Filimonas effusa: one gene and its partner. The protein of the gene in region 1 interacts with the protein of each later gene in a pairwise test. Links are inferred from orthologs where the notes say so. Each region holds a gene or a part of one and is shown in the gene's direction. Other genes may lie near its edges.

The links.
Region 2: the proteins of dnaB (region 1) and dnaA interact in binary tests that used the Escherichia coli proteins (3 or more experiments, as listed by UniProt). The link is inferred for Filimonas effusa from one-to-one orthologs.

Annotation. Positions count from the first base shown.
Region 1 is NZ_SDHZ01000003.1:270,091-282,297, reverse strand. Bases 4,516-7,430 are described here. They hold dnaB (replicative DNA helicase), read left to right. Parts: upstream 4,516-5,102; coding sequence 5,103-6,758; downstream 6,759-7,430. Other genes in these bases: ESB13_RS19025 (RsmE family RNA methyltransferase), read left to right, coding at 6,769-7,430; lpxA (acyl-ACP--UDP-N-acetylglucosamine O-acyltransferase), read right to left, coding at 4,516-4,594. Outside these bases: ESB13_RS19055 (hypothetical protein), read right to left, coding at 1-242; ESB13_RS19050 (hypothetical protein), read left to right, coding at 378-1,124; ESB13_RS19045 (pyruvate dehydrogenase complex dihydrolipoamide acetyltransferase), read right to left, coding at 1,314-2,957; ESB13_RS19040 (ABC transporter ATP-binding protein), read right to left, coding at 3,086-3,790; more of lpxA, read right to left, coding at 3,800-4,515; more of ESB13_RS19025, read left to right, coding at 7,431-7,467; ESB13_RS19020 (L,D-transpeptidase family protein), read left to right, coding at 7,496-9,103; ESB13_RS19015 (hypothetical protein), read left to right, coding at 9,137-10,315; ESB13_RS19010 (MBL fold metallo-hydrolase), read right to left, coding at 10,269-11,348; dnaX (DNA polymerase III subunit gamma/tau), read left to right, coding at 11,505-12,207. UniProt on the Escherichia coli protein: The main replicative DNA helicase, it participates in initiation and elongation during chromosome replication. Travels ahead of the DNA replisome, separating dsDNA into templates for DNA synthesis.
Region 2 is NZ_SDHZ01000004.1:127,116-139,355, forward strand. The notes cover bases 3,360-6,307. They hold dnaA (chromosomal replication initiator protein DnaA), read left to right. Parts: upstream 3,360-4,092; coding sequence 4,093-5,523; downstream 5,524-6,307. Other genes in these bases: ESB13_RS20115 (bifunctional metallophosphatase/5'-nucleotidase), read left to right, coding at 3,360-3,955; ESB13_RS20130 (TolC family protein), read right to left, coding at 5,991-6,307. Also shown: ESB13_RS20095 (NAD(P)/FAD-dependent oxidoreductase), read right to left, coding at 1-962; ESB13_RS20100 (porin family protein), read right to left, coding at 1,051-1,668; ESB13_RS20105 (DUF3127 domain-containing protein), read right to left, coding at 1,791-2,165; ESB13_RS20110 (5'-nucleotidase C-terminal domain-containing protein), read left to right, coding at 2,278-3,027; more of ESB13_RS20115, read left to right, coding at 3,017-3,359; more of ESB13_RS20130, read right to left, coding at 6,308-7,283; ESB13_RS20135 (efflux RND transporter permease subunit), read right to left, coding at 7,306-10,437; ESB13_RS20140 (efflux RND transporter periplasmic adaptor subunit), read right to left, coding at 10,461-11,504; ESB13_RS20145 (SDR family NAD(P)-dependent oxidoreductase), read right to left, coding at 11,742-12,240. UniProt on the Escherichia coli protein: Plays an essential in the initiation and regulation of chromosomal replication. Binds in an ATP-dependent fashion to the origin of replication (oriC) to initiate formation of the DNA replication initiation complex once per cell cycle.

The DNA of each region.
Region 1 (12,207 bases):
GCATATACTGAATCGGCAGCTGACAGCAAGCTGTACGGCTCGATGTAAAATGCATTGGACATTGTTTTACCCTGAACACCGAGGATAGTAAGGTCCCATTTATAGGGAGCATTCAAGATACCTGCCGGGTTGTAGTCGGGCGCCATACTGCCTGCATAGGCAGAGCCGTGGATGGCCTGTAATTGCTGCGAAAACGCAGTGGTCACGGATGTAAAAAGGAGTAGAAGGATTATGGTACGCATGGTAAATTGCATAACGTGTATGCACAGGGTTTTTGTATAAGGGTGTAAGATTATAAAAAAATGTGTATATTAAGTTAGTGAATATGGGAATCTGTATTTAACTTTCCTAATCATTCTTACTAAATAACTAATCCCATGGCAAAAGCTAATAAAAAAAAGGTTGCACCTAAGAAAGCCGCCCCTAAGAAGGTGGTTAAGAAAGCTGCTCCTAAAAAGGCTGTAAAGAAAGCTGCCCCTAAAAAAGCTGCTCCTAAAAAGGTAGCTGCACCTAAAAAGGCGGCGAAAAAAGTAGCTCCTAAGAAAGTTGCCGCTCCTAAGAAAGCTGCAAAGAAAATAGTTAAGAAAGCTGCTCCCAAAAAAGTAGCTGCTCCTAAAAAGGCGGCGAAAAAAGTAGCTCCTAAAAAAGTGGCTGCCCCCAAAAAAGCAGCCAAGAAAGTAGTTAAAAAAGCTGCTCCCAAAAAAGTAGCTGCACCTAAAAAGGCAGCCAAAAAAATAGCTCCCAAAAAAGCGGCAAAAACCATCGTTAAAAAGGCTGCCCCTAAAAAAGCGGCTCCCAAGAAGGTTGCTCCTAAAAAAGCTGTGAAAAGTGTAGCTCCGAAGAAAGCTGCTCCCAAAAAAGCAATTCCAAAGAAAATAGCTCCCAAAAAGCCTGCTAAGGCAATACCTGTAACTACGCCTAATCCTGTAGTTGAGGAGCAATTACCATCGACCTTATTTGGCCAGGAGCCAGAGGTGACAGAGCCTGAAGAAGAAGTGGTACCTCCGGTAGAAACACCTGAGGCTAATGACGACTTCGATGAAGATTTTGACAAAGAAGACGATGATGATGCGTTGGTTGACGATGAAGATGACGACGACGACGATGATGAAGACGAAGATTAATTAATGCGGAATAGTTTTCTGCACTAAAGCATATAAATAAAGAGAAGCTGTATCGTAGTAATACGATGCAGCTTCTTTTTTGAGGTTATAGCTGTGGATGAGAGAGGAAAGCTGTGCTAAAGGCGTTGAGGAGTGGTATAAAAAAAGCCTCCCGTGGAAAGGAGGCTTTTTTTATATGCTTTTATAACCTTAGAGGAGCATTCTCAGTGGCTCTTCGAGGTAGTTCTTAACGGTTTGTAAGAAGGCAGCACCTGTAGCGCCGTCAACAGTGCGGTGGTCGCAGGTTAACGTTACTTTCATGATATTGCCTGGTACCACCTGTCCGTTTTTAACAACGGGAACTTTGCTGATACCGCCTACAGCGAGGATACAGGAATCCGGTGGGTTGATGATGGCAGTAAATTCGTCTACGCCAAACATGCCCAGGTTAGAGATGGTGAAGGTGCTTCCTTCCCAATCAGAAGGCTGCAGTTTTTTATCTTTTGCTTTCTGAGCGAAGTCTTTCACTTCGGAGCTGATCTGGGTTAAGGTTTTAGTATCGGCGAAGCGTACTACAGGAACCAGTAATCCTTCGTCAACTGCAACGGCTACACCGATGTTTACGTGGTGGTTGATACGGATCTTATCGCCCAGCCAGCTGCTGTTGATAGCGGGATGTTGTTTCAGTGATAAAGCTACGGCTTTCAGCACGAGGTCGTTGAAGCTTACTTTCACCTTAGCGTTTTCATTGATCTTCGTACGTGCAGCTACGGCGGCGTCCATGTCAATTACCATGGTCACATAGAATTCGGGAGCGCCGAATTTGCTTTCGCTCAAGCGTTTGGAGATCACCTTACGCATTTGCGATACGGGGATCTCGTCGAAGCTAACTTGTCCGGCAGGAGCTGCAGGGGCTGCAGATTTAGCCGCAGGCGCCTGTTGCGGAGCAGCCTGGGGTTTATAGTTTTCGATGTCGGCTTTAACGATCCTACCGTTGTCGCCGCTACCTTTTACATATTTGAGGTCGATGCCTTTTTCTTCTGCTACTTTTTTAGCGAGCGGGGAAGCGAAGATGCGTCCTTCGTTCACTACCTGGGGAGCAGCTGCACCGCCACTTTGTGCTGCGGGAGCGCTGGCAGGAGCATTGCTTTCTGCTTTAGGCTGTTCTGCTTTAGGAGCAGCTGCGGGTGCAGTGCCGCCGCTTTTAAGACCATTGAGGATGGCCTGAACGTCGGTGCCTTCTTTGCCGATAATGCAAAGCAGGTCGTTGACCTGAATTTTTTCACCTGGTTTTGCGCCCTGGTGAAGCAGGATACCGTCTTTATAGCTTTCCAGCTCCATAGTAGCCTTATCGGTTTCTATTTCGGCCAGGATATCGCCTCTTTTAACGGCGTCGCCTACATTTTTCTGCCAGGAGGCGATAACGCCTTCGGTCATGGTATCGCTAAGCCTTGGCATGAGCACAACTTCTTCTGCATTAGCGGTGCTGGCTGCGGGCTGGCTTTCTTCGGACTTGTTTTCTTTGGCTTCAGGAGTTGCTTCCGGCGCTTTGTTTTCAGCAGCAGGCTGGCTTGCGCCGCCACCGTGCTGAGATAGCAGAGAACTGATATCTTCTCCCTGGTTTCCTATTATCGCCAGCAGGTCGTTAACCTGTAATTTTCCACCGTTGTCTGCGCCTAAATGTAGTAAAGTACCTTCCTGGTAGCTCTCCAGTTCCATGGTAGCTTTGTCAGTTTCAATTTCAGCTAACAGATCTCCTTTCTTAACGGTATCGCCCACTTTTTTGTGCCATGCTGCGATAACACCTTCGGTCATGGTATCGCTCAGGCGAGGCATTAAAATCACTTCGGCCATAATATATCGGTTGCTCGTTTAAAAATTGAGCCGTGAAATTACAGCAAAATGCCTTACGAATTACGATTTAGCGCCGGGGAAATGTTTACGCGGCGTGTTAATATCAGCGTGCTGCGTTTGCTGAAGCGCTATTTATAGTCGAGGATGGAAAGATGATGCTGGCAAAAACTATATTCCTGCGGGTCGTTGCTGCTTACTACTATTGTTTTTCCGGCGGTGTATGTTGTTATGAGCTGATGGTACAAAGCATACCCGGCTGCATCGAGGTTGGTGCAGGGTTCATCTAATAATAACAATGGAGAGCCGGCAAAAATGGCCTGACCCAGTTTGAGGCGTTGTTTCATACCGCTGCTATAATATCTTATCTGCTTATGTGCGGCTTTTTCGAGTGATAGCAGGGTAATGATCTTTTCGGGTGTGATACCGTCCTGAAAGGGCTTAAAACTGCTGTGGAAGCGCAGGAATTCGAGGGCCGACATTTCCTCGATAATATCGAGATAGGGAGCGGCGTAGGTGAGGTACCGGAATACGTGATCGGCTTCAACGGGTTTTGTTTCCGCAGGCCCTGTTGCAGTGATGTTACCGGGTGTGTTTGCTGCGGCTCCGCTGATGGTTGTGTTGCTGCCGGAAATGGCCGGCATATCGTTAAACCAGCGGCATTTACCTTCACTGGGCTCCATGCTTGCGGCGAGCACTTGCAATAGAGTGCTTTTGCCGCTGCCGTTGGGGCCGGTAATGGCATACCGCTGCCCTGCTTCGAATGTGAAGTTGATATGGCGGAATATCCAATCCCTGTTGAACCGTTTGCCGGCATCAGTTAATTGAATGTTCATATACCTGTTTTAGTCTTCGTCGCCGCCGCCAGCATATCTTTTGATGATGCCACGTCCGCTGTCGCGGATAAAAGCGAGGATATCATCGCGTTCGTCGGTAGCCTGCAGTTCTTCCTCTATGTATTCCATAGCCTGGGAGGTGTTGAGGCCTTTGTTGTAAATAATACGGTAGATATCGGCAATATGATTGATCTTTTCAAGATCGAATCCCCTGCGTTTAAGCCCTACGCTGTTCACGCCGCCGTAGCTAAGCGGGCTGCGTACTGCTTTGATGAAGGGAGGAACGTCTTTACTAACGAGGCTGCCGCCGCCGATATAGGAGTGTTGCCCGATTTTAACGAACTGGTGAACGGCGCAAACACCTGCAATCCAGGCCCAGTCGCCCAGTACCACATGACCTGCCAACTGAACGCTGTTGCTCATGATACAGTTGTTACCGATAATACAGTCATGGGCGATGTGAGTGTAGGCCATGATGAGGCAGTTGTCGCCAACTTTAGTTTTCCAGCGGTCGCTGGTGCCCCTGTTGATGGTAACAAATTCACGGATGGTGGTATTGTCGCCAATTTCGACCATGGTTTTTTCGCCCTTGTACTTGAGATCCTGGGGGACGCCACCCAATACGGCTCCGGGGAAGATGCGGCAGTTTTTGCCTATACGAACGCCTTCCATAATGGTTACGTTACTGCCAATCCAGGTGCCTTCGCCTATTTCCACATCCTGATGGATGACAGAAAATGGGTCCACTTTAACGTTTTCCGCCAGCCTCGCATTGGGGTGTATATATGTATGAGGGTGAATCATGCCTGTCACTCAATCTTTGTATTAATAGTAAAATTAAAAGCCCCCAGGGGAGCTTATGGGCTGCGCAAAAATAGGAGTATTGGACAATTAGTTCTTTTCTTATTTACGAAAAATGGGTGTTTTATTCCTTAAAAAACCTTAAAATCTTTACGCACATCAAGTGTGCATTACGATGGCGCAGAGAGGGGAAAATTATTGTAAATTGTGTAAAACATGCGAAATAAGCTGGATAAACCTACTTTTCTGTGCAAAACCAGGGAATAGGCGTGGAATAATTGTGCATTGAAATAGTTCAAATAATAGAAGCAGAAAATTCTTTGCGGCAATTAATCTGCTATTATATTCGCCGTCCTTTATCTGAATTGATGGCAGGCGGACGAATGGAAGCTGGCAGCGGGAGGTGACGCCGGAGCCGTTTTAATGGGGGGAATGACCCGGGGAAGCGGCGTTTTGCAGTTAAAAGGATGACCTGGTTTATGATTACTAATGCCCTAGAATTGTTTGTGAAATGGATCTAACCAACCTAAATAAAGACCGGAAAAACCGGCGTAAGCCTTCAGTAGACCTCAGTACCATGGTGTATGGCAAAGTGCCGCCACAGGCCAGGGAACTGGAAGAGGCGGTACTGGGTGGTGTAATGCTGGAAAAGAGTGCGTTTGATGCGGTCGCGGAGATCCTGAGGCCTGATTGTTTTTATGTAGATGCGCACCAGCGTATTTTTCGGGCATTCCAGAGCCTGGTTCAGAAAAACTTTCCTATCGATATACTTACGGTGGTGGAGGAACTGAAGTCGAAGGAGGAGCTGGAGATGGTTGGTGGTCCGTACTATATCACGAAGCTTACGAATTCGGTTGTATCTACTGCGAACATCGATACGCATGCTCGTATTGTGTTACAGAAGTTCATACAGCGCGAGCTTATACGTATCAGCGGTGAGATCATTGGTGAGGCTTATGAAGACAGCACGGATGTGTTTGACCTGATGGATGAGGCGGAAGACAAGATCTTCAAGATCACGAACAACTTCCTTAAAACGGACTATAAACAAATGAGCAGTGCGCTTGCGGAAGCAATTAACCGTATTGACGAACTGCGGAACCGTACCGACGATATTTCCGGTGTGCCAAGTGGTTTTCCTACGCTAGACAGGGTCACTTATGGCTGGCAGAAATCGGATCTTATCATCCTGGCGGCACGTCCTGCGGTAGGTAAGACGGCGTTTGCGCTGAACCTTGCGCGGAATGCGGCATTGAACCCTACACGTCCTACTGCGACGGCTTTCTTTTCCTTGGAGATGAGTGCGGCTCAGCTGGTACAAAGGATTTTATCGGCGGAGAGCGAGATATTGATGGAGAAGATATCGCGGGGTAAGCTGGAAGATTACGAATACCAGCAACTGCATGCCAAGGGGATCAAAAAACTGGAACAGGCAAATATTTTTATTGACGATACTGCGGCCCTTAACATCTTTGAATTCCGGGCCAAAGCGCGAAGGCTGGTAAACAAGAACCATGTAGGCTTCATCATTATCGACTATCTGCAGCTGATGAGCGGCACCGGAGATAAGGGAGGGAACAGGGAACAGGAGATCAGTACCATCTCGCGTACGTTGAAGATGCTGGCAAAGGAATTACAGGTGCCTATCATTGCACTGAGCCAGTTAAGCCGGGCGGTAGAAACGCGTAAGGAGAGTAAGATGCCCCAGTTGAGTGACCTTCGTGAATCGGGTGCGATTGAACAGGATGCGGACATGGTAATGTTCATTTACCGTCCGGAATACTATGAGGTAATGAACAATGAGATGGGCGAAAGTACGCGTGGTGAAACGCACGTGCGTATAGCTAAACACCGTAACGGTTCACTTGAAACCATTAAGTTGCGGGCAAACCTGGCTATCCAGCGTTTCCATGAGTGGGATGAGGATGAGAATGGCGGCGGCGGATTTGGCGGTGGCGGTGGATTCTCCGGCGGTGGCGGATTCCAGGGCGGCGGCAATGCTGGCGGTGGAAATACCTGGAAGCCGTTAGGACCTGGTGGCGCCGGTGGCAATGATGCCGGCAATGGCGGCGGCAACGATGATGGCGGCCGTTTCTTTATTCAAAAAGGCAGCCGTATGAACAGCGGCGAATTCGACGATGGCTTAGAAAATGATGCTCCGTTTTAATTGTTAAGGAATGGCTCCCTATTTTTTTGAACCAGATATTATACCGGGTGTCTCTGTTTATGAACTAAGTGAGGAAAGCCGGAAACATATAGTGCAGGTATTGCGCATGCGTGAAGGTGAAGCGGTGATGCTTACCGATGGTAAAGGCCACTGGTTTGCCGCCAATATAAAAGCTGCGGATAAAAAGACCTGCCAGGTACAGATCAACGGTTCGGGTTTCTCCGAAAAACCATTGCGTAAGGTTGCGGTTGGCATTTCATTATTAAAAAATGCCAATCGTATCGAGTGGTTCCTGGAGAAGGCCACTGAGATGGGTGTCAGCGAAATAATCCCCCTGTTATGCAAGCGCACGGAGCGACAGCATTTCCGTTTCGATCGTTTGCAACATATATTAATATCGGCCATGTTACAAAGCCAGCAGCTGTGGCTGCCCATATTACATGAGCCTATTGCCTATCCGGAGGCTATTGGCCGGTTCTCTTACTCCCAAAAGCTTATAGCTCACTGCGAAACGTTTCAAAAAAGCAATATTTCCCAGTTAAAAATGGCACAGGATGTGCTTATCTTGATTGGACCAGAAGGAGATTTTACATCTTCTGAAATTACAGAAGCCCTTCAGCACGGCTTTGAACCTGTATCACTCGGGGTAACCCGGCTGAGAACAGAGACGGCAGGTGTTGTAGCGGCGGCACTGCTGGTAAATCAATGATCTTAACCGTTAAAAAACCGGGATAACCATGAAGAAATGCTTCTACTATGTCTTAACAGGCCTGGCAATGGCCGGATGGTGGGCTTGCGGCAACCAGAAGAAAGAAAAAAAGCCGATTGTAAGAGATACTACCATCACCAGGCAAACTTCGTTCAACAACCTGTTCCTCGACAGTACGCAGATCGATGCGTTCCTGAAAAGCGATACGGTGTTCAAGCCCTATGCGGGATCGTATTCCGATTTCTACAAACATCGCAACTATGAGTATGCGTGGTTCGACAGCTCCGGTATTGCCGAGCAGGCGGGTAACTTCCTCAACCTGTTATCGAGTACCGTAGAAGAGCTGAAGGACAGCAGCCTGTACAGCAAACAACTTGAGAAGCTGTATACCGATTTCACCAAAGATTCGTCGCATATGCAGGATCGTGCGAAGCTGCTTAAGACTGAGCTGTATCTTACCGGTCAGTTCTTTAAATATGCTTCTAAAGTATATGAAGGCAGTGAGCTTGATGTATCGGAACTGGGCTGGTTCATTCCGCGTAAGAAAATAGATCTTACTGCGGTACTTGATTCCGTTATTAAAACCAAGGGCAAAAAGGGAACGGACTATGCCCCGCTGAATCCGCAGTACAATGAGCTGCAATCGTTTCTTGCGAAGTATGATAAGATACAGAAAGACACACGCTGGGATTCTATTCCACGTATAAAGAAGACGCTTAAACAAGGCGATACGGATACCGTACTGGTGGTGGTAAAGCAACGTTTACAGGCACTGGGCGATATGGCGGCTGCAGACAGCAATGGCGCTGCGTTTGATGCTTCTTTATCCGATGCTTTAAAGGTTTTCCAGCAGCGTATGGGATTAACGGTAGACGGCAAATTATCGCAGGGTGTCATCAATGAATTAAACGTTCCTATTGACCAGCGTATCAAACAGATCCTGATAAATATGGAGCGGGTACGATGGCTGCCCAGCGGCAAAGATTCTTCTTATATACTTGTAAATATTCCTGAGTATAAATTGCATGTTTACGAGAAAGGCAACCAGGCTTTTGAGATGAATGTGATTGTTGGCACCGAAGGCAACAGCACCGTTATTTTCAATGGCCGCCTGAAGTATGTGGTATTTGCGCCTTACTGGAATGTGCCTTCGAGTATCGTGCGTAAAGAGATTGTGCCGGGGATGAACCGTAACAGCAATTACCTGGCCCGTCAGAACATGGAGATCACTGGTACCGAAGGCGGCCTGCCGGTGGTAAGGCAAAAGCCGGGGCCTCAGAATTCATTGGGGCTGGTGAAGTTCCTTTTCCCCAACAACTATAATATTTACCTGCACGATACGCCTAACAGGGAGCTGTTTAACCGCGCCAACCGCAGCTTTAGCCATGGTTGTATACGTATAGCCGAACCGGCTAAAATGGCGCAATACCTGCTGCAGGATCAGCCGGAATGGACGGAAACGAAGATTGACAGTGCTATGCATGGCACCAAGGAAAAATGGGTAACGGTGAAGAACCCGGTATCGGTATTCATCTGTTATTTTACTTCGTGGGTAGACGGCGATGGCAGGATCAATTTCAGGAAAGATATTTACGGACACGATAAAAAAATGGCTGATAAGTTGTTTGTGCGTTAAATCCATATATTCGCCCAAACAGAATCATTGGAAATGCGCCTGACAGAAGTTAACAATGCGGCTACAGCAAAAGATTTTTTAGAGGTAAACGTATTGATGAACAAGGGGAACAAGAACTATGTTCGTCCCCTGGACAAAGAAGTAAACGAGGTATTTGATCCCTTAACCAACAGGCAGCATAAGTATGGTGAATCGAAAAGGTGGGTATTAAAATCGGATAGCGGCGAACTGATAGGGCGCATTGCAGCATTTACCAATTCAAAATATGTAAATAACGGCACCTCTTTTCCAACGGGAGGTGCCGGTTTTTTTGACTGCATCAATAATCAGGAAGCAGCCAATCTTCTTTTTGATGCGGCAGCCGAATGGCTGCGCAGCAAAGGGATGGAAGCTATGGACGGCCCCATCAACTTTGGCGACCGCGATAAGTGGTGGGGACTCATGGTGGAAGGGTTTGAAAAGGCGCCCATTTATGGCATGTCGTATAACCCGCCTTATTACGAGGCTTTGTTCGAGGGGTATGGCTTTCAGAATTTCTACAACCAGTATTATTACGCGATGATGGTGAATGATCCGTTGCCACCGCGTTTTGCCGAGCGTCATGCCAAGTTTAAGACAAAGCCTGGTTATGCTGCCCGTCATATCGATATCCGCCAGATGGAGAAACATGCAGCTGAATTTGCGACTGTTTATAATGCCGCGTGGGCACAGCATGGCGAGGCAAAAGAGATCACCACAGAGCAAGTGATCAAGCTCTTTAACAAGATGAAGCCTGTAATGGATGAGCGTCTTATCTGGTTTGCATATTATAAAGAAGAGCCTATTGCCATGTGGATCAATATCCCGGACTTAAATGAATATTTCCGTCATTTTAACGGCAAGCTGGGGCTGATTCAGAAGTTACGCCTGTTATGGATGAAGAAGACCGGGGCCTGCCGCATTTTTACTGGTGTGGCTTTTGGGGTGGTTCCCAAGTACCAGGCGCTTGGGATAGATACATTCATGATCCAGGAAGGCGCGTTGCTTATCCAGGGCAAGGGCTGGTACGACCGTTATGAAATGGGCTGGTCCGGCGACTGGAATCCCAAGATGATCAATATCTACAAACATCTTGGCGGAACACAAAGCCGCCGGATGGTTACCTACCGTTATATGCTTAATAAGGCTATTCCTTTTGAGCGTCATCCTGTGATGGAGTACCGCCAGTCATAGTAAGCCACCATGGCTGAACCGGCAGCGGCCCCTGGAGGGTAAACTGTTGTCCTATCATAGGAACAGCTATGGGCTGCTGTAGAGCGGTGGCTGCTTTGGTTACGCGTTTAACAGGGTCGTCCCATGCGTGGGCGCTGAGAGAGAATTTACCCCAATGTACGGGCAATAGTACAGCGGCATTAAGGTCTTTGGCGGCCTGTACGGTTTCTTCGGGCTGCATATGGATATAGGGCCAGAAAGGATCGTATTGGCCGCATTCGAGGATGGCGATGTCAAACGGGCCAAAGCGTTCGCCTATTTCTTTAAAGTGCGTATCGTAGCCGGAGTCGCCCCCGATATAAATGTTATAAGCGGGTGTTTTAAGCACGAAAGACGACCACAAAGTTTTATTGCGTACCAATCCGCGTCCCGAGAAATGGCGGGCAGGAGTAGCCGTTAATGTTATTTCGGGGGCGAGACTTACCTGCTGCCACCAGTCGAGTTCCGTAGTTCTTTTTGGGGAGATGCCCCAGAACTCGAGGTGTGAGCCTACGCCCAGGGAGGTGTACCAGTGTTCTGCTTTATGTTTCAGTTGCTGAACGGTTTCATATTCGAGGTGATCGTAGTGGTCGTGCGTAATGATCACGATGTCGAGGGGCGGGAGGTCGTGAACCGAATAGGCCCTGGTTCCTGCGAAGGCGGCGGGTCCTATTTCATTGGAAAAGGAGGCGCGTTTCCCGAATACCGGGTCGACCAGTATGTTCAGGTTGTTCACCTGGAGGAGGTAGGAGGAATGTCCGAACCAGGTAAGGGTGAATGCCGACTGGCGTTCATCGATATGCCGTTTTACCACGGGCATGGGTACGGGCGGAATGCTTGTTTTCTGCTTGCGCAGCATATGGCGTAAAACTTTACCATAACCTACGCCTTCGGCCAGTTGTGGGGTAGGGTGCAGGTTTTCGAAAGCTCCTTTTTTATAATGTTTTGATTGGAGGATACCTGTATGGGTAGCCGCCGGTTTTTTTCCAAACACACTGAATGATTCCTTGAACATGCCACCAAGGTAATATTATTTTTGAACCTCCGGTGGTGAAGGATGGAAAGAGGGGGACTGGCAGCTGTCCGGCAAGGCGGGTTTGTGTATAATTTGAGAGCAAGTTCCGGGGGCATATTTCGGGCTACCCGGTAGTATTTGTATCTTGCAGCCTGTATGGATAAGTTTATTGTTTCGGCGAGGAAATACCGCCCTCAGACGTTTGATACGGTGGTGGGGCAGTCTCATATTACTACTACACTCAAGAATGCGATCAAGCATAACCAGCTGGCGCATGCTTTTTTGTTTTGTGGTCCGCGTGGGGTAGGTAAGACCACCTGTGCGCGTATTCTGGCCAAAACCATCAACTGTGAGAACCTGCAGCCCGATGGAGAGGCTTGTGACACCTGTAACTCCTGCCGTACTTTCAATGAAGGTACTTCGCTGAACATTCACGAGCTCGATGCCGCCAGTAACAACTCGGTGGACGATATCCGTTCGCTGGTTGAGCAGGTGCGTTTTGCGCCCCAGGCCGGTAAGTACAAGGTATATATTGTGGATGAGGTGCACATGTTAAGCGCCAGCGCCTTCAATGCGTTCCTGAAAACGCTGGAAGAGCCGCCATCCTATGCCATATTCATCCTGGCCACTACTGAGAAGCATAAGATATTACCCACCATTCTTTCGCGATGCCAGATCTTCGACTTCAAGCGCATCACGGGGAATGATACGGTAGAACATCTGCAGTCTATTGTTACGAAGGAGGAGATCAAGGCCGAAAAAGGTGCTTTACAGGTTATTGCCCAGAAAAGTGAAGGATGTATGCGCGATGCGCTGAGCATCCTGGATAAGATCGTGAGCTTTACCAATGGCTCTGTTA
Region 2 (12,240 bases), on another replicon or contig:
CGGCCGTCTACCTGTTCTACCAGGCTGTAAGACGCAGGAGGCAAATGCTCCGGCCGGTTACTGGCTCCCCCGAACAGGGGAACAGAACAGTGGTATTGTATGCCGTCGATCAAAGCCTGCGGATGTTCCACGCGTACTCCCAATGCAAACGGTTTTGCTTCAATGATGATCTTCTTCTCTGCAAGCAAACGGAAAATGTCACGGGCCGAATGCCCCGTAGCAAGTATTACCGCGGCGCCTTCAAAGCTTGCCCCCTGGGCTGTATGCACGCCTTTGATACTATCCTTGTCTATAATGAAGCCGGTAACCTTCTGCTCGAAATGAAATTGTCCCCCATATCGAAGAATGGCTTCCCGCATGGCAGTGATAATATGCGGCAGCTTATTGGTGCCTATATGCGGATGCGCTTCATATATGATACGTTCATCTGCTCCAAATTGGGTGAACAACTGCAGTATCCTGTCTATATCCCCGCGCTTATTGCTGCGTGTATATAATTTGCCGTCACTGTAGGTGCCTGCACCGCCTTCACCAAAACAATAATTACTGTCGGGGTTAACGATCCCTTCTTTATTAAGTAGTGCCAGGTCACGCCTGCGTGCGCGAACATCCTTTCCGCGTTCCAGCACAATAGGTTGTATGCCTGCTTCTATTAAGCGTAAAGCAGCAAACAAACCCGCCGGTCCGGCCCCTACGATAACCACCCGGTGATCAGCTTTTGTTACATCCTTATAAATAATGGGAACGGTTGCGCGTTCTGTAAAAGGCTCATTGATGAAGACCAGCACTGTAAGGTTAATCCAGATCTGCTGGCGACTGCGTGCATCTATCGACTGCTTTAAACGGTGAAACCCGGTAATATCCAGGAATGGATGTCCCGTTTCTCTTGCTATGGCCTGCTGTACCAAATGATCATCTGCCGCTTCGGCAGGAAGTAACCTTAACGCTATTTTTTGCTGCATACAGTTAGGTATTTATCCTAAAATGTGAAATAAGAAAAGGGACCAGTTAATAACTGATCCCTTTTGCAAAGATAATATTTTGTATCCGTTATCTCAGGCGATAACCTACAGTAAAAGTAGCTGCATTGTTCCTGGCAGATCCTACTTCGCCTACCTCGGTGATACCAAACTGGTATCTGCCAGAGATGTTAAACGGTGTATGGGGGAATTCAAATTCAACACCCGCAACACCTGCAAAGTCAGTGCTTTTATAGTTGTCTTTATTAGAATACGCTATATCGGACCGTTTGCTTTTAGCGCTTAATAAGAAACCAATCTGGGGGCCAGCATATAAACTGAAACCAGAATTGGCAAGCGTGTATTTTGCCAGAACAGGTAGTGTCAGGTAATTAAGCAATTGCTTTTCTTTATAATGCATGCCTACAAGCGTGCCTTCAAATTTTGCACCTAACGTAGACCAGGCCAGCTCGGGCTGAATACCAAATTGTTCGCTTACATGAAAATTAGCGAACACACCTGCATTTAAACCAACTAAGGAACTTCTATCACTAAGAGGATTGTTTGACGATCCTACCATGGTATTGATGTTAATACCAGCTTTCAGGCCAAAGCTGATGGGGGTTGTTTTAACAGTAGATACCGTTTGTGCAGAAGAATGAATACTGATAAATGCAATTACTGCAAGCAGTAAAAACGATTTTTTCATGGTTTTTTGTTTAATTGAGCGCAAAGGAAATAAAATATATTGTAATGTGTTCCCCCGTTTTTTCACGGGTAACAAACAATTGTATTAACGGTGTCTAACAAATATTGGCGGTAGCCGGCAAATTAAAAAGGCAGATCGTCAACTACATTTTGCTCCGATGAAAAATCACTGTACGATGTATTGTCAGGCGCAGATTGCTGTGTTAATTTTACACTTTCCATTCTCCATGCATCAAGATTGGTGATATAATTCTCTCTGCCATCTTTCACCCATTTTGTTCCTTTGATATTGAACTGAACTTTTACCTCTTCTCCCATAGCATATTTATCGGGCATCGCTGTTTTATCCTGTACACATTGGAATTTAATGTAATTGGTAATAGCTCGTCCATTAACATCCTCCGTCTTCTCAATCACAAATTCGCGCGTTTTAAATGTCTCGGTCCGCTGAACAATATCAAATTTGGCAACGAGTTTGCCTGTTACTTCGTACGACATAACTTACTTTGGTTTGCGCCAAAAATAGGTCTAATTTTTTCTGTGTAACCCCAAAAAAAATTGAACCCGCCCAATTCAAAAATATGTACCTTCAAATCACTCCGTCATCTGTATGAATAAGACACGCTTCATAACAGCCATCGCTGCCATTGGTATTGTAGCTACCGCTTGCGGTACGCCTAAAAACAACACAATTAAGCTTGCTTACAAAGACTATGATATCGGTAAGACTTATGTGCCCGATACAGGTATTCAGTCGTTGTTAATACCCTATCGCGATAGTGTAGATAAGGCCATGGGAAAGATCATTGGTCAGGTTACAGCACCATTGAAGAAGAAAGCCCCCGAATCGGAACTAGGTAACTTTATGGCAGATGTCATGCGTTATATGGCAGCTAAAAAGTTTGGTAAGACTGTCGATGTGGCGGTTGTTAACTATGATGGCATAAGGGCCGATCTGCCCCAGGGGCAAATAACGCTGCGTAATATATATGAGTTGATGCCCTTTGACAATATTATAGTACTGCAGGAAGTAAAGGGCGCTGTACTCAAAACATTCCTGGATCATATTGCCGCACGCGGCGGATGGCCACTCTCAGGAGCCTCCATGCAAATACAGAACCATAAAGCTGTGAATATTCTCGTTAATGGTAAACCTATTGACGAAAATGTTGTCTATATAGTAGCGAATTCCGATTACGTTGCCAATGGTGGAGATAATTGCGATATGCTTCGTCCCCTGCCTCAGCAGAATACAGGTTACCTCTATAGAGATGCCCTTATCCAATACGTAGAAGAACTGACTGCCCAGCATAAACCCATCCAATCAGCTATTGAAAATCGTGTTACCAATGTTAAGTGATAGAAGAAAGTTCATCAGGCAATCTGTATTGGCAGGAGGAGCGGTATTTGCTTCAGGTCTGCTGCCGGGTATTGCCAGGGCTGCACCTGCCGGTAATAATATTACCATCCTCCATACCAACGATGTGCATAGCAGGCTCGATCCCTTCCCCATGGATGGAGGCAAATACCAGGGATTGGGTGGTGTAGCCAACAGGGCAACACTCATCAGCCAGATACGAAAGGAGGAGGAACATGTATTATTATTAGATGCAGGCGATATTTTTCAGGGCACCCCCTATTTTAATGTATACAAGGGTGAACCCGAAATAAAAGCGATGAGCCGTATGCAATACGATGCCGTTACCATGGGTAATCACGACTTCGATGGCGGTATCGAAAATTTTGCAACACAACTTCAGCACGCTTCTTTCCCTGTTCTTGTATGTAATTATGACTTTACAGGCACCGCTATGGAAGGAAAATCGCTCCCATACAAGGTTTTTGAAAAAGCTGGCCTGAAAATAGGTGTATTGGGAGTTGGTATAGAACTGCAGGGACTGGTGCCGGAAAACCTGTACGGCAAAACTGTTTATAGCGACCCTATAACCGCTGCTAATACCAATGCGAACATTTTACGACGTAAAGAAGGCTGCGACATGGTCATTTGTTTATCGCATCTTGGGGATAAATATGACGATGGAAAAATAAGTGATGAAATTCTCGCAAAAGAATCGTATGATATAGACCTCATCATTGGGGGCCATACACATCGTTTTTTTGCACAGCCGCGTAGCTATAAAAATCGTTCTAATGCCGATGTAATAGTGAATCAGGTAGGTTGGGCAGGCATACAATTGGGGCGATTGGATTTTAATCTTGACAGAGGAAAAAAGAAAAATTTGGTGAAAGCTAATACTGTTGTTATTGGGGAAAAAGCAAGGGACTAAAAAATTTTTTTTTCAACACTAAAGATTCGATATTCGCCCTCTGTCTCAAAAATTTTTTCAACATAAGTGAAGAAGTTTTTTTGGACCATTTTCCGAAGCCCTATTAAAGAAATCTTGATAAATCTTTTACTAATTATATGGCAAAGACCGCTGAAACAGTTTGGATCAATTGCTTAAAGATAATTAAGGACATTGTAGAATGGCAACATTTTAAAACCTGGTTCGAGCCTATAAAACCTGTAGAGCTGAAGGAATCTGTATTGATGATACAGGTGCCCAGCCAGTTCTTCTTTGAATATCTGGAAGAACATTACGTTAACCTCCTGGCAAAAACACTGAAACGTGAATTAGGTAAAGAAGCGCGCCTCGAATACCGCATCATGGTCGATAGCGGTAATAATGGTCGTAATGGTTCCATGGATATTCCTGCCAGCACGGCAAGGACATATACTAACAATGAAATGGACTTTCCGCTGGTGATCAACAATCCGGTTAAGAATCCCTTTGTGATTCCAGGATTGAAGAAAATGCAGATCGATCCGCAATTGAATCCTATTTATACCTTCGATGCCTTTATCGAAGGCGATTGTAACCGTGTGGCCCGCAGGGCAGGTAAAACTGTTGCGGAAAAACCCGGAGCCAACTCTTTCAATCCATTAGTAATATATGGTGGGGTAGGACTTGGCAAAACACACCTGGCGCAAAGTATCGGTAATGAAGTAAAAAGGCTGCACCCTAATAAAGTGGTATTATATGTAAGCAGCGAAAAATTCATCAACCAGTTCCAGGATCATAGCCGTAACAACGCTATCAACGACTTTATTCACTTCTATCAGCTGATAGATGTATTGATGATCGATGACGTGCAGTTCTTTGCACGCGCCGAAAAGTCACAGGATGCATTCTTTGCTATCTTCAACCACCTGCATCAGAGTGGCAAGCAACTGATCTTAACATCCGATAAAGCGCCTAAAGACCTCGACGGCATGCAGGAGCGCCTGCTTAGCCGCTTCCGCTGGGGATTAAGCGCCGATCTTCAGCTTCCCGACTACGACACCCGTATCGAGATCCTGGAGAAGAAAATGAAGAACGATGGCCTCGATATGCCCAAAGAGGTAGTGAAGTATGTGGCTTATAATATCAGTACCAACGTTCGCGAACTCGAAGGCGCATTGATCTCCTTATTGGCCCAGTCTTCTCTCAACAAAAGAGAGATTGATCTCGAACTGGCTAAAAAGGTGCTGCGCAACTTCGTTAAAACCAGCAGTAAGGAAATTACCATCGAAGCCATTCAAAAAATGGTATGTGAATACTTCGACGTATCGTATGATAAGCTGTTGCAGAAAACACGTAAACGTGAAATAGTACAGGCACGCCAGATAACAATGTACCTGGCTAAAGCATTCACCAAAAATTCCCTGAAAACAATCGGAGAACATTTCGGTGGCCGCGATCATACTACAGTGATCCATAGCTGTCAAACAGTAAAAGACCTGATGGATACCGACAGCCTGTTCCGTGAAAACGTGATGGAGTTAACACAAAAAGTACAACTGGCTGCGATGTAAAAAGAGGCAGTAAAATGATTTTCAATTTTTTGGCCTTCAAATTTTGAAATATCACTTTTACGCTTATCTTTGCAGCCCTTGAATTTAGATATTCAACGGTGAGGTGGATGAGTGGCTGAAATCAGTAGTTTGCTAAACTGCCGTACGGGTTAAACTGTACCAAGGGTTCGAATCCCTTCCTCACCGCAAGCTTTAAGCCTCCGAATCGAAAGATCCGGGGGCTTTTATATTAATGCAGCTTCCCAGGTTTCTCGCGCTGAAAAGAAAAATCAACGGGGATATTTAGCATCCCCCAAATTTTCAACTTGATCCAAATCAACCTGGTTCGCTTGATCCCGGATAACGGAAGGGCTTAAACGCAAAATTGCCCAACTGGTGGGCAATTTGCTGAAAAGACAACCCTGCTAAAAAAATTGATAAGTCTATTGCATGCTGGACAGGTATTGAATAGTGCCTGCCGGCTCATTTCATTTATTCAGTATTCTATTTACATTCGCTTCCGCTATCTTCAATTCAATCTTGGCGTCAATGACGTTGTTATAGGCCTGCAGCCATATTGTTTGTGCTTCCAGTACATCTCTGCCGGTAATGGTACCTGCTTTAAGCCGGTCATTACTGAGTTTCAAATTCTCTCCCGCCTGTTGTAACGATAAGCTGGTTAAGCTGATTCTCTGGTGACACTGGTCTAGCTGTAGATATGCCTGCTTCAATTCTATATTGATTTGCTCGGTGCGATCTTTCAGTTGTAATGACTGTGCATTGATTCTATGATCTTGTTCCCGCACCCTGCGTTTTCTGACCCCCCAGTCGAAAATGGGTACATTCACATTGAGCATACCATAATAGCTTGCCAGGAAATTACTATTGTTCGATGGGTTAACGCCCTGTTTCCCCATAGACATGATACCATTCGCTCCCAGCCTCACGGAAGGCAATGACTCCGCTTTCAGTAGCTGACGCTGAATTTCTGCCGATTCAAGTGACTTTTTAAGGATGCCTATTTCTGCGTTGTCTGCTTGTGTAGTTATACCGCCTGCATTCACGAAAAGCGCTTCTCCCGTACTGATGGAAGTATCTGCTATAATAACGTATGCCGAATCGCTTATGCCAATTATTTGCTTCAGGTTATCTTCTGCAATAAGTAAAGCATCCTTCGCACGCCGGAGCGCAAGCTCACTTTCTGTTAACTGAACCTTGGCCCTGAGTACGTCATTTTTGTAGATGATGCCCGCCTGGTACTGCGTGTTGAAATCGTTATATAAAGTTTCCAACTGCTTTATACTCTGCCGGGCAAGCTTTACCTGTTCATGGCTGGCAACAAACTGCCAGTAGGCCCTGGTTGTATTATACTGCACGTCCGATGTCGTGAGTAGCTTGCGTGTTTCCTCAATTTCAAGGCTCTTTGCCGCCGCAGATCGCGATAGTTTGGTTCTTCCGCCGCTATAAATATCCTGCCCCACGCTTACGCCGGGATTGACCGCATATTCAGGTAATAAACTGTTGAGTGGCCTTCCAAAGTAAAAGCCCATGACAGAACCATCCAAGGTTGGTTTGCCGGCAATATCCCTTTGCTGTTTAGCTTCTTTCGCCGCTTCCACATTTTCCTGCGCAGCACGGATATTATTATTGTTGGCTTTGGCCATTTTTAAACAGTCTTCCAGTTGTAACACTTGTTGTGCGCGCGCACTGCCCAGCGTCGCTAATCCAATTATCAGCGTGAACAGTAAATGGCTCACATTTTTATCTAAACTGTAATTCATCGTTTTCCTGTTTCTGTCATTGTTATAAGTGAGAAGGCTTGTATTGAATAGGATCATGATAATCCGGTTGAGGCAAATCCTGCACGGAAGGAGCCGGCTTAATAAAGCGATAGTAAAGCACAGGCACAATAAATAGGGTCATGACCATTGATGCCAGAAGTCCTACCGCCAGTACACTGCCGAGAGGAGCCCATAAAGGCGACTTCCCGAGAATCATAGGAACTACCCCTATTGCTGCTGCCGAAGATGTAAGAAAGATCGGCCGCATCCTTCGCTTCGCAGATGCCAGCGCTGCTGCTTTTGTTGTATAACCATGTTCCCGTACCAGCTCATCTGCATAATCCACAAGAATAATCCCATTGCGAACCACAATTCCCATAAGACTGATAACTCCCATAAAGGCTGTAAAACCAAAAGGATTTCCTGTAACGATCAATCCAAGCATAGCACCTAATATGCTAAGCGGGAAAGTGGCCAGTACAATCAATACTTTACCAATATTCTTAAATTGAAACAACAAGGTCAGAAATATCAGTACTATACTTATCATAAGCGATTTTGCCATATTGGGGCCGCTTTCTCCGGCAGATTCTTCCTCACCTCCATAACTGATTGATATGCCGGAGGGGAGCTTTAAGCGCGCTATTTCGGGCTTTATCTGCTGCATGATTACAGAAGCTTTAATACCCAGTTGCGCTTCCGAAAGCACCGTTAATGTACGTAACCCGTTGCGGTGAGCAATCACGCCGGTATGCCAGCTAGGCTCTATGTCCGCTACTGCTTTTAAAGGAACTTTGGTATTGTACCTGCTGGTAATATAAATATGTTGTAAATCATCAAAGCTGCTGCGGTTGGCAGTATCCAGGCGTAACAATATATCTATTGGCTTATCTCCTTCCCAAAGTGTAGAAACCGGGTAGCCCTTTACTTCCGCTCCAAGCGCTTGTGTAATAACACTATTGCTCACTCCCAGTCGCGCCGCTTCATCCTCTTTGATAACGGCCCTGGCTCCAAAATAATCGTCCTGGTAATCGGTCCTTATCCAGTTGGTTCCCCTGGCCTGGCGTAAAATCCGGGCTACCGCTTCGGCAACACGTTTTTGATCGTTTAAATTGTCGCCGGAGATCCTTACCTCCACAGGAGCTGGTGTTTGCTTCAGCGACAGTTGCCGGATGCGCACATAACCGTTGGGCAAAAAATCATGAAATTTTACAAGGTACTCGTGTACCATATCTTCAGTGGCTTCATTACTGATAGTATTAATAAAAATCTGGGCGTAGTTCTCGCGCGGAGTTTCCGGTGCGTAGTTGCTATGAAAACGGGGAGAGCTGGTGCCAACAAAGCTGGCTACTCTTACTATCCGCTTATCATCTTTAATGGCTGCTTCTACTTTCTTAACCGCCTTATCCGTTTCTTTGATATCAGTTCCGTTCTCCATCCATAACTCGATATTGAACTGGCTTCGTTCAGCCGTAGGAAATAATTCCTGATCTACCCTGGTGCCCAGGAAAAAGCCGGCAAACACTGCCAGTACCCCGGCTGTTAACGTACTCTTAGGCCAGCGAAAACAAAATTCTACTGCACGGTTATACCAGTCCTGCATCCGGTCAAGCATGTTTTTGCGCACAGGCCTGTCGCTGATTTTATGCTTAAGCCCCTTCTTAAGAAACAGGTAGCACAAATAAGGAGTTAACAGTATCGCTACCAGGAATGAAGCAAATAAAGCTACTGATACGGCAACGGGTAGTGCCTGGATAAATTCTTTGGTGAGCCCGTTAAGTACAAAGGCTAAAGGCAGAAATGCAAAAATAATCGCTGCGGTAGCGGTAAATACCGGGATCATAAGCTGCGTGGCACTTTGCCAGGCTGCCGTCCAGTTGGGGATACCTTCATCGAGTTTCTCAATGTAGTTGTCTACAATTACAATGGCATCGTCAACCACCATGCCCAATACAATGATCATAGCTGCCAGTGTTACCTGGTGAATTTCAATACCTATGATATTCAGCACGGCGAAAGTCACTGCTATCGATACCGGGGCGGCTATTGCAGAAATAGAAGCTATTCTCAAAGGTAAAAGCAGCATCACTACTATAATAACCGATGCAATGGCCATCGCAAACTCAAACATGAAATGACTGACACGCTCACGCACCACCTCGGGCTGGTCTACGATCACATTCACCGATACATCGGAAGGCAGCATTTGCTTTACCTGTCCAATCTTTGCTTCCAACTGCTTGCCCAGGTCCACGATGTTCCGTCCGGGCTGCATTTGTACCGTAAGCATCATTACATTCCGGTCGCCAACTTTGATATAACTGCTCAACTCTTCATAACGCCGCTCAATACGCGCTATATCTTTCAGGCGTATAACCCTGCCTTCAGGCGTGCTGTAAACAATTTGCGCTGCAATGGAATTCTCATCCTTGAACCGGCTATCTGCAAAGATGGGGACATTATTGGCCGCCAATGTAATGTTACCCGTTGCATTGGTTACATTTTGTACTTGCAGTACAGAAGCGATAGTTGAAAAATCAATACCAAGGCCTCGTAACTTTTCATCGTCGACTGTTACATAAATCTGCTGCCGCTGGCCGCCATAACGATTGATCTTCGATACCGCGGGAAGCGTTTTAATACCATCCTCCAGCTTGTCTACATATTGCTCCAGTTCTGCGTAACTGCGGCCGGCAGCGCTAACCGTAATCATTTGCGCCACAACATCGCCGAAATCACTATTCACCACGGGGCCTAAAACTCCCTGCGGTAACGACTGCCGCAAACTGGTATTAAGCCCATGCTGCAATGTGCTCCAGAACTTTTTAGGATCTTTTACATCTTCATTAAGTTCTACAGTGATAACTGCCTGGCCGTTCTTGGTTTCTGAATGTGTTTTCTCCTTACGCACTTCCTCGAAGCTGAACAGGTATTGCTCTATTTTATTGGTGACCTGCTTTTCAACCTGCAGCTCGTCTGCCCCTGGATATTGAGCGTATACAAGCCCCTGCCTGACTGTAATCCTGGGATCTTCACTACGGGGCATAGTAAGTAAGGCAATGATTCCTACTATCACCAGTACAGCGGTTATCACCAGTGTTATCTGGTGATATTTCATCGACGCCTCAATAATATTTAACCTTCGCTTTTGCATGATTGCCAGACTCTTTAAAATGTTTATAAACGGTTTATCAGTGTTACCTGCTGCCCGTCATGTAATTTGTTCTGCCCCTCTGTTACAACCAGGTCTTTATCCTGTATTCCACCTAGTAGCATTACCTCATTCGATAACAACTTTCCCGTTCTTACCCTTTTGCGGATAGCCCGGTTGTTTTTATCAACTATATACACATAGGGAATATCATCCGCATCTCTTATAATAGCTTGCGCCGGAACAGAAAGCTGCGAGATGGTATGACGGGTCGATACATTAATGGTACTAAGCATGCCGGGAAGTATTTTTCCGGTGCTGTTGCCTAGCCGCACTTTTACAATAAAAGTCCGGCTTGCATTATCTGCCTCAGGATTGATGATGGAAATTTTCCCCCGCAGCGAATCTTTTAAGGCAGGAATAGTGACGGTAACTTCATCTCCAATGCCAATTCTGGCAATATCTTCTTCGGTAATGGATGCCTGGGCATATACCTGGTCTGTTTTAACGATGCTGAATGCATTTACGCCTGGGCCTGCCGCTGCTCCTTTTTCGATTTGTTTGGAAGAGATAATGCCACTGAATGGCGCAAATATTTTAGTATCATTCAACCGCTTTAACGCGAGATTTCTGTTGATTTCAGCCTGCGCCAGCGCTACCTTCGCTGCAATAAAATCACGCTCAGGTAAACTCCCGCTTTGATGCAGGAGATTCAATCGCGCAAAATTATCTTTCGATTGTTCAAGGCCTGCCTCGGTGAGCAGCATGTTGTTCCTGTATTCTGTTGGTTCAAGAGCTGCCAGTAATTGTCCGGAATTTATATGCTGCCCTTCTTGCACATAAACCCCGGATACCTGCCCCGGAACCAGGAAGCTGAGTGTTACCTGGTTATCTGCTGCAATGCTGCCGCTGTACGAAAGTGTTTCGGCCTTGTCTTTTAACATAACGGCAGTGGCTTGCACCTTCACCACTTCTTCATTTAATTTGATCTCTTTGTTTCCATGTCCACACCCTGCGATTACAAAAGCCGATACGGCAACGGGGAAGATGGAGTAATATTTATTTTTCATTTGATTCAACCTGTTTTGTTTATTATCAATCACCCGGCTATACTTCGCTCATTGCCCGATAGCGCATTCTGCCGAAAAGAGATATGTGAAGTGGTCTGTTGCTGCGCTGGAAAATTTCCGGCAGCCCGGCAGATTATTGAATGAAGAGCAGGTGTTGCTTATCAAATCAAAACAGCCTACATCTTCCGGTTATAGCAACACGCTGCTCTTTCATTCGTTTCAGTCAAAGGGGGGCGTTTATTGTGCCTGCTGAGAGGTTTCCAGCCATTCTTTCCACGTGTCCATTCTTTGTTCAATAACAGGTGCTATCAGGGGCCAGGCAAAAGCCCCCAGTAGCAAACGTGATGGTGGGTTTGCTGCTTCTATTACTTTTAAAATGGCTGAGCTGGTGGCCGAAGGATTGCCTGGCTTATAACCTTCGGCCATCTTCATCAGGTGATCTCTTACCGGCTGATACGCTGCAATAGGATTGCTGTGTGAAGAAGATACGGTTTGCCAGTCGGTAGCATAACCTGCCGGTTCAATAAGGGTTACTTTTACGCCAAATATTCCCACTTCGTGACCCAATGCTTCGCAAAGCCCTTCAATTGCCCATTTTGAAGCATTGTAGATCCCCAGGCTCGGAAATGCAGTGATTCCGCCTATGCTCGAAACCTGCAGTATATGGCCCGACTGCTGCTCCCTCATAATAGGCACTACTGCCTGAATAATCCAGAGTGAACCAAATACGTTTGTT